4 regions of the Sulfobacillus sp. TH-112 genome follow, and region 3 is predicted to be linked to each of the others. Evidence: riboswitches for the same ligand, from Rfam matches in the RefSeq annotation. Region 3 holds a riboswitch; each other region holds the start of a gene.

Region 1 (2,199 bases), on a different contig from region 3:
CAAGGGTTCGGCATTGGCTCGTGTGCGCCCCGTAAGATACACGACCCCGACCTCTGGATGCAGCTTGAGATACTGGGCCAGTTCACTCTCACCGCCATGCCCCACTAATGTACCGTCAATATCAGAAGCCAACACCCATTTGATGCCCGCCAAGGCCAGTCACCTCCTGATAGCAGCCCACCATCTGCTGAGCCATGTCATTCACGGTATGCAAGCGATGAACCTTCTCTTGTCCCACTTTCCCCATCTTGCGAGCCTTGGCGGAATCATTCCACAACTCAAGCACAAAATCCCACATCGTCTCGATCTGATCACGGTCCACAACATAGCCGTCCTCACCGTGATTAATCCAGTCCCGAACCCCCGGCACCCGAGACCCGACAACCGGAATTCCTGATGCCAACGACTCTAGCACCGCCATCCCTAACGTAGGCCCTTGATTCGGAGCTATCGCTACTTCAGAGGCCGCTAAATATGGTGCCACCCCGCGATGCGGCATCCCACCAACGAAAGTCACATGTGATCCTAAACGCTCCGCCAGCCGTGCCAAATCAGGAGAGACCGGCACGCCTTGTTGAACTTGCTTTCTCGTTCCGCCTAACACCATGAGCAAAAAGTCTTCGGGGAGATCTCGCTGTGCCAAGACATCTAGAGCCTCGCGAAGACCTCGCGCGAGTTCTAAACGTCCGACATAGGCCACCGGACGGCGCTTCACGCCTAGGGCCCGCAATACTGGCCCCGCATCACGACTAAAGAATTGCGTAGGATCGACCCCTGGAGGCACAACGTATACCGTCAATTCCGGGGTGTCGCGATGAATAAGTTCCGCCTCACTCAAATACGACACGACCACGGCATTCGCCTGATGTAACAGTCGCTTTTCCGCGGCTGCGCGTACCTCGTTCACATCTTCTCCCGGACGAACGCTCCATTCCGCCATTTTCACAGGAGAATGAACCCATGGCAGACCAGTCGCTTGGTGAATGCGCTCTGCGACGAGACCACTTATCCAATAATGGCTGTGTAAAATGTGGTGGTTACGCCCACTATCCTTCATCCAGGCTAGCGCTTCTGCAGCGAGACCATCCACCAATTCTTCCCAACTCTCTTCTTCTGGTCGACGCAACGCCTGCGACAGCCGAATGACCTGACCTAAGTGTCCTAAACTAAATTTTTCCGGCCACAAAGGATTGGCCTGTGCAGTCAATACGTCTACTCCATAGCCATATTGTTGGACGTTCTTCACCAGTTCGCGAATCAAAATTTGCTGCCCACCGACCGCACCACTGTCGCCATAGGTGAGCGGATCGGCATGCAAAGAAATTTCAAGAGCTCGACGTATCATCAAAGGTATCCTCCCTCAAAAACCTGAGACATAAAAAAAGTCCCCAGGCACCCCGGGGGGAGAGGGAAATTCATTAAGTTACACCTTGAGCCCCCAACGCCTACGAAGTTAGCTGACGGGTTAGGGCTGTGGTCATACCCTTTGCTTGCACAATTCACCCCGACTACCTGGGTCCTCCGCTTCCACCGAATTCGGCGCTTTCAAGGTACCCCTATTATACTGGAGAATCCCCCCAATCCGCAACTACCGAACGCGCACGAGAACCGTTCGACATTACTGCTTGTTTTCTGGACATCACCCCGAGTGGGCGCTACCATAGTCCTAATCCTTCTCCCACGACTTTCCACTCGCAATCTCCCCGAAAAGAGGTCCTGTTGTCATGCCCGATCGCCTCCCACGACTGCCCTCCTCCGAGGTTACTCATGACGGGCGTTCATGGAGTCAGGATGACATCCGCCCGCATACCCTGCATCTGGCTATTGAGACGGTCCTCAGGGCGCGTTTTTCGGCAGTTCATGACGCCCTGGCTAAGAAAACGCAGAGGTTAAGCACGGACGCCCTCTTGATCCTCCTCGCTCAGGTTGCCACGAGTCCATTGATGGAAGACATCCTCGACCAGGTCGACTATCTGGAATAGAGAGAATGTGCACTACACGCGTCCACAAGAATGGATGGTATCACCCCAAAGAGTGCAGAGACAAGGGCACTGTCGATTTCCGAGCCGTGCAGTACGCGAGACCGCTCAAGTCGGCTGCTTCGTTCCATCCTTAATGAGGAGAGAGGTGATGAGGTCAAAGGCAAGATTGTACTCTTGGTGTCGATGTTCCAACAAATCCCATTCATATTGACGATCC
Region 2 (2,199 bases), on a different contig from region 3:
CCAACGGCTGTCCAAAGGCGTCCACCGGTCCATAGGGGTAGTTATCGGCCAAACTAGGACCATAGGAGGTGGCAACCATATGATAGGCATGCAATACCGGGCGACCGTCGATAGTCTTGATGGATGAGGTGAATTCCCCCGTCACGCCGTCGGACGGACTATTCAACGAAGGCTCGCTCACCGGATCATTGGGCTCGGGAAAGGCCTCGGGCAAGGTCGGGCCACTTTGTCCATTATTAATACTCGAACTGGTATTGCCCGAGGTGGACGTCGACCCTGTGGTGCTTGTCCCACTTGCCAGTGTTGGTGCGGTAGTCCCACTGATTGGTGGTACCAGCTTAAATCCCGATAACATCTGCTGCCAAGTGACCTCCGATGTCACCCCGGTTTCAGCCAATCCAGTGGCCTTTTGAAAGGCCTTGAGTGCCGTCTCGGTGGCCGCGTTGAAGTATCCCGTGTCTGATCCCTCAGGCAGATATCCTAAGTCTTCCAAGTTAGCCTGTAGGGTCATCACCCAGTGCCCGGTCGAACCAATCGTGAGCACTTGGCGCATTGCTGGGTGGGTATTGGCCAAAGTCTGGGCCGTTGTCGGAGAAGACTCTGGCGCGGCAGGCACAATATCAAACCCCGCAAGGATATCCTGCCAGATGACCGGGGTGGTAGCTACACTGTCGGGAAGAGCATGAGCTTGTTCAAACGCCACCAGCCCTCGCTCCGTCCGCGGACCAAAAATTCCATCCATAGGACCCGCAGAATACCCCAGAAGGTTCAAATCAGCTTGTAGGGTGCAGACCCAATGCCCCTGCGAACCGATTTGTAAGGACTGTTGCATGGCAGGATGGATCGCCTCGAGACTGGTGGTGCTGGGCGTCGCGGCAAACGTTGCTCCGCTCAATAATCCGGCACTCGCAATGCCGACCGTACTCAACACGGCAATTTTTGATGTTATACGCATGAAGTAACCCCTCTCTCAAAGTTGTGCCTCCGGGGTTAGCTGACGGGTTCGGGCAACGAGAGGTAGGCCCTACGTGATCACACGATTCACCCCACAGACCGGTTCCCCCGGTTGTCATTCTTAAACAATTTGGCGTAGTTATGGTAGAAAAGAGTGCGGACTTTGTCAGATGCCCAGGGAGCGGGTAGGCTGCCTTGGCGTGATATTAAATGGAGGATTATCGAAATGCAGGGTGTTTTCTCATAATCTAGGACCTGTCCCAAAATCCACCACCACACGGAAGTCCGGTCGAACGACAAACAGATATGATACAGTGAGGGCAGGCATGACATCATCAGGAAGGATCGGCGATCGGCTCGTGGCGCAAACACCCAAAGTGCACATCTTGTCGGTTCTCTGTGCGGGAGCCAGTTATGGCCTAGTGACTCCCCTTGTCAAACAAGCTGTGCGCTCCGGCGTGGCAACGTCCTCCCTGAGCATGCTACAGTATCCGGCCGCCTTACTGTTTCTGGTCGTCGCACGATATCTGATGAAGTCTCCACCCATGCGCCTACGCGCACACCTCGTCTGGCCCCTTTTGGCCGTAGGAGTCTCCAGTGCCGCTACTACCATTTGCTATTATCAATCGTTAAAGCATCTTCCCCCAGCTATGGCGGTCCTGCTTCTATTTCAATTCTCGTGGATGCTTCCCGTGATGGGATGGTTAGCGTCGAGACGACGTCCCAGTCTTATTGAGGTCGCAGCTATCGCACTCATCGTCATCGGCACCATCCTAGCGTTAAGTGAGCAGTTTCACGGCCCGTTGACCACCCTCGGGATGATCGAAGGGCTCGGTGCCGGAGTGAGTTATGCCTTCACCTTGTTCTGGCAAGCCCGCATTGCGTCGGATACCCCTGTGTTGAATAGCGCGTTCCTGACGATCGTGATTGCCGCCCTGACGGTCTTCCTCTTTTATCACAACCCTAGCCACCTCTTCACCCAGAACTGGTCCCAAACTGTCGGGTACGGGAGCGTCGCGGGCATTTTTAGTCTCGTTCTTCCCCTAGGTTTACTGTATTTGAGTGCGCCCAAGCTCGGTGACACGCTGACCGCAATTCTGGCATCAGTAGAACTTCCGACCGCACTTGTCATATCACTAATTTGGCTTAAGTCATCTATAACGTTGTTCGAATGGCTGGGTTGTATGCTGATTCTCGGCGGCATTACCTTAGCATCGGTTTGGGATCGCGCCGTTCCGAGAGGCT
Region 3 (2,199 bases):
CCGCTGTGTCAGACTTCGCTGTCCAGAGCGTATTTTCTCCAAGGCCACTCGAAATCACTCGCCCATGTCCAGGGTATAGGGCTTTTCGCCCGCCATGACTTTTGAGATATGGTTTTGTTGGTCAACATAGACGAGGCGTGGATGAAGTCCGCTACGCACTTCTTCGGGGCTAAAGTAACCATAGGCCATAATAATCACTAAGTCGCCGGGATGAAAATGTCGTGCAGCCGTTCCGTTGAGACATAGTGAACCTGGGTGGTCGTTATCTTGGATGACATAGGTGACCCAATGCGTCCCGGTATTAATGTTGGTGATGTGCACAAATTCGTGAGGCAAAATATCGGCAGCCAGAGCAAGTTGATGACCGAGTGTCAGACTGCCGACGTAATTGAGATTGGACTCGGTGACGGTGGCCCGATGGATTTTTGATTTCAGCATTTCTCTTAGCAAACGTGTCAACTCCTCAATTGAACGCCGAATGGGGTAGGTCATATTCAGTCAATCGTTTATCATATGTCGCGAGTCGAGAAAGCTTGCATGAGATTCTTGTATAGCATGACCTGCCATGAGGCACTCTAGCCGCGGAGGGATCATCTATGGAAGACCATCAGAAAGAAGGCCATCAAAAGGAAGGACATCAAAAGGAAGGACATCAAAAAGAGGAAAAAAAATATTCGGTCAAGTCTCCGCGTAAGCACCCCAAGCCCTCTATGGGCACTCCCAGCACCATCAACCAAGCGGTACGCCAGGAACTCTGGTATGTGGATACCATGGTGGCGTCGCCCTTTCGCATGGTGCGTCGGCAATTAGAAGGGCGCCAGGGAGCCATGGCTCAAAGTGCGGATGAAGCCATGTGGGCGATGGAGGGGATGGTTCGTCTGCCCATTAAACTGATACAAGCAGCGTTTGGTGAAGCGCCATCCGTGGCGCCGAGCGACCAACACGGAGAATCATCGCACTAGTATTTCCAATTTGTAGGTCACCATTTTCGACGATAGAGCATCGCCTTCAGGCAAACGGTGGGACGGCTATGGCGCAAGAGCCGTAATGATAGGAAGTGCAGCCATTCTTTTGTCTGTCAAGAGATCAGTCAAAAGTTGGCTCTTCAGTTAGACAATAGCAGACCGCTCCGATTCTCCGTATGGACGAGCATCCGGCTCCCCTGACATGGCCTATGAGGTCGTATGGTCGGGGGAGCGCGGTTTTACGATCTGACGACGCCCTCGATCACTCGGTACACTCTCTAATGTTCCGACTTCCATAACGCCTAATTCCGCAAAGGAATCCGGGGAACCCAAGGGTTAGGGGTGAATCGAGCTTGTGCTCGTAGGGCGTACTCTCGCGTCCGAATCCGTCAGCTAACCTCGGAGGCAAATTTCGAGGGGGATATATTACGTGAAAACGATGATACTAGGTGCAGCATTTTTAGGATCCATGAGCTTATTCGCCGCTCCGTCCATAGGAAGTGTTCAGGCTGCCAGTACGACCACGGCAGCACTTCAATCTCTGCATCCTGCGATGCAACATACCCTCTTTCAGGGTGATACGGGCCACTGGGTCATGACTCTTCAAGCCGACCTCAATGATCTCGGAATCTCATCAGGACCCGTCGATGGGATTTTCGGACCGCTTACTGAGGCGGGTGTAAAGTCCTTTCAGTCGCAAAGCGGACTCTCCTCCACGGGAGTAGTCAATGCCACAACCTGGCAAGACATTTTGGCAGGATTCCAACTAACTCCCTATACACCAGGAAGTCATGCGCTGAGTGCGACATCAGCCAATAGCAACCAGAGCCAATCTGTGGGATCGGGATCGGCTGAGCAATTATCGCTTCCCGAGTCGTTCCCTACTGGTGGCACGCCGGTTGACGAACCTTCCAGTTCATCGGGTCCGCAAGGGGAATTCACGCCGTCCGTCAGCACCATTGATGGGCATCAAGTCGTCGCCGCCTATCATATGATTGCTACCTCATATGGACCGAGCTTGGCAGATAATTACCCCTACGGCCCGACGGATTACTTCGGCGCACCACTAGAAGACGGAATGATTGCGGTCGATCCGAGTGTGATACCGTTGAAGAGCCTCGTCTATGTGACCGGATATCAAGACAACTTCCTCCCGTCACAAGGGTTTCTGGGACAAGCCGACGATACAGGGGGAGCCATCCAAGGTGATCGGATTGATATCTTTATGAATCAA
Region 4 (2,199 bases), on a different contig from region 3:
GAAAGCGGTTAGAGACAACACCGCCCCCGTGACTCTGCGAATCGATAGTATCTGGGGTCGATGACGATGGTGACGGCGGCGATTTTGCATCGGATTCTCCTTTAATCGGGCAGTAGCGCTTCTCCCGCTAAGGTGTCCGTGTCACATAAAAAATATGTCGAAAAAAGGCGGAGCCCGAAGGCCCCGCCGCTGATCTAGAGTTTAGTTTACCGTTCCCGCTCCATAGTAATGGGATACATAGAACGGGTCGTTAAGATTCTGTATCTGGACTCCTTGACCCGGTTCCGGGGCATCAATAAATGCCGCCGAATATCCCATGGCGGGATCCGAGCCAATATAAATTCCTACGTGAGACGCTCCGGGAGCATAGGTTTGAAAGAATACCAGGTCGCCGGGTTCGAGATTGGCTTTTGACACATGGGTCACTTCATCATACTGCTCCCAAGTGGTACGCCCAATACTGATACCGTTTTGAGCCAGTACATACTGTACCAGACCCGAACAGTCAAAGCCGGTTGCAGGATTCTCGTCACCAAATACGTAAGGCACCCCGAGGTATTTCAGCGCGGTGGATACGATGGCTGCACCGACGGAGCTTGGAGCATCTTGCATAGGTAGTGAGACGCTATTGGATCCACTTGCGATGGCCGAAGAACTGCCGGGCAGGATCAAGACTTCGCCGACCGCAATATTGTTGGGATTCGACAGATGATTCAGTTGGGCGAGGATGGGCCATGTAGTATGAAACATGGCGGCAATCCCGGCCAAGGTATTGCCCGCTTCAACCGTATATCGGCGCACTGCGGACGACGCCTTGGCTGTAGCCGGTTCATTGGCTGCAAGCGTGGTTTGTCCACCAGGCACAGAGAGGACTTCGCCGATGCGAAGCACGTTGGGATTCGCTAAGTGGTTCATCGAAGCTAGCGTTTCCCAGGTGGTGTGAAATTGGCTGGCGATTCCTGCTAAGGTGTTTCCTGATTGCACCCGATAGGTGGCGCTGTGTGCGGCCTCAAAAGACAGTGAGGAGCTCGCGTGCGCGCTATCGATCAATTGATGATGAGGTGCCGTCGGAGATCCTTGAGCGACCGTCTGGACCGTGGTAAGCGGGGACAAACACAAGGCTGCAGCCACTAAAGCACCGCTGGCTACGCCAATCGAGCGTATATTCAAATAGGGGCTCCCCTTCCTTCGCGATTTGCCTCCGAGGTTAGTTCATGGTTCGGGCAGAAGGAGCCCTACGTGTAGACACGATTCACCAAGGGACAGGTCCCTTTATCCCCCGTACATGGAATTTCCATGATTCGGCATAAGGAGTCGTATCGATTATAGGGGGATCTTGTCGACATGTCATGAGCGATGGGATTGAGTGAGCGGTCATCACCACCTTCGCACGTCGCTTTTTGCCATAATATGTCCGTCACACTAAATATTTGGGATGCATGGAAAAAAGCGTCAGGGAAATAATGGGCGATTTTATGGGGAGGGCCTTTTCTGGATATCCGTGGCATAATGCGATAGTATAGGTACGCTTACGAACGGGAGGTGGCAGGTTGGCAAAGCCAAAGCCCTTGATTATTGTAGAATCTCCGGCCAAGGCCAAAACCATCAGCCGATTTCTAGGAAGTCGGTATCAGGTGAAGGCATCGATGGGGCACGTACGTGACTTGCCAAAGAGTCAGTTTGGTGTTGATGTCGAAAAAGATTTTCAGCCGCGCTATATTACCATCCGCGGCAAAGGTCCATTAGTGAAAGAATTGAAGGACGCGGCCAAAAAGACCGATCGCGTGTATTTAGCAACCGACCCGGACCGCGAGGGCGAGGCCATTGCTTGGCATCTGGGGGAAACACTAGGGATTAAGCCGGAGGATGCTCGTAGAATTGAATTCCACGAGATTACGAAAGATGCGGTGACTGAAGCGATTCGCTCGGCCCGACCGGTGGATATGAACTTGGTGGATGCCCAGCAGGCGAGGCGGGTACTCGACCGCGTGGTGGGGTACCAACTATCTCCGTTGCTGTGGCGCAAGGTACGTCCCGGACTGTCCGCGGGTCGAGTGCAGTCAGCCGCACTGAAGATTTTGGTCGATCGGGAACTGGACATTGAAGCTTTTCGTCCGGAAGAATATTTTACAGTGGAATTAACCGCCAATAGCCAACCGGCGATTGCTGCTCAGTATGTTGGCCCATTAGGCGAAAAGG

The links. Region 3 has a riboswitch for cyclic di-AMP ahead of ACOJWD_RS13965 (peptidoglycan-binding protein). Riboswitches for the same ligand answer to the same signal wherever they lie in the genome.
Region 1: another riboswitch for cyclic di-AMP. It lies ahead of ACOJWD_RS09505 (glycosyltransferase); the one in region 3 lies ahead of ACOJWD_RS13965 (peptidoglycan-binding protein).
Region 2: another riboswitch for cyclic di-AMP. It lies ahead of ACOJWD_RS06220 (peptidoglycan-binding protein); the one in region 3 lies ahead of ACOJWD_RS13965 (peptidoglycan-binding protein).
Region 4: another riboswitch for cyclic di-AMP. It lies ahead of ACOJWD_RS09575 (LysM peptidoglycan-binding domain-containing protein); the one in region 3 lies ahead of ACOJWD_RS13965 (peptidoglycan-binding protein).

Annotation. Positions count from the first base shown of each region.
Region 1 is NZ_JBYCKN010000134.1:9,826-12,024, reverse strand. Features, by position in the region: gene ACOJWD_RS09510 (HAD family hydrolase) at 1-153, opposite strand, end outside; gene ACOJWD_RS09505 (glycosyltransferase) at 122-1,345, opposite strand; cyclic di-AMP (ydaO/yuaA leader) riboswitch at 1,428-1,552, opposite strand; gene ACOJWD_RS09500 (hypothetical protein) at 1,725-1,982, shown strand.
Region 2 is NZ_JBYCKN010000096.1:3,363-5,561, forward strand. Features, by position in the region: gene ACOJWD_RS06220 (peptidoglycan-binding protein) at 1-955, opposite strand, end outside; cyclic di-AMP (ydaO/yuaA leader) riboswitch at 965-1,100, opposite strand; gene ACOJWD_RS06225 (EamA family transporter) at 1,281-2,199, shown strand, end outside.
Region 3 is NZ_JBYCKN010000189.1:25-2,223, reverse strand. Features, by position in the region: gene panD (aspartate 1-decarboxylase) at 55-450, opposite strand; gene ACOJWD_RS13970 (hypothetical protein) at 597-962, shown strand; cyclic di-AMP (ydaO/yuaA leader) riboswitch at 1,255-1,389, shown strand; partial or broken gene ACOJWD_RS13965 (peptidoglycan-binding protein) at 1,405-2,199, shown strand, end outside.
Region 4 is NZ_JBYCKN010000134.1:21,704-23,902, forward strand. Features, by position in the region: gene ACOJWD_RS09570 (transglycosylase domain-containing protein) at 1-90, opposite strand, end outside; gene ACOJWD_RS09575 (LysM peptidoglycan-binding domain-containing protein) at 202-1,170, opposite strand; cyclic di-AMP (ydaO/yuaA leader) riboswitch at 1,182-1,317, opposite strand; gene topA (type I DNA topoisomerase) at 1,551-2,199, shown strand, end outside.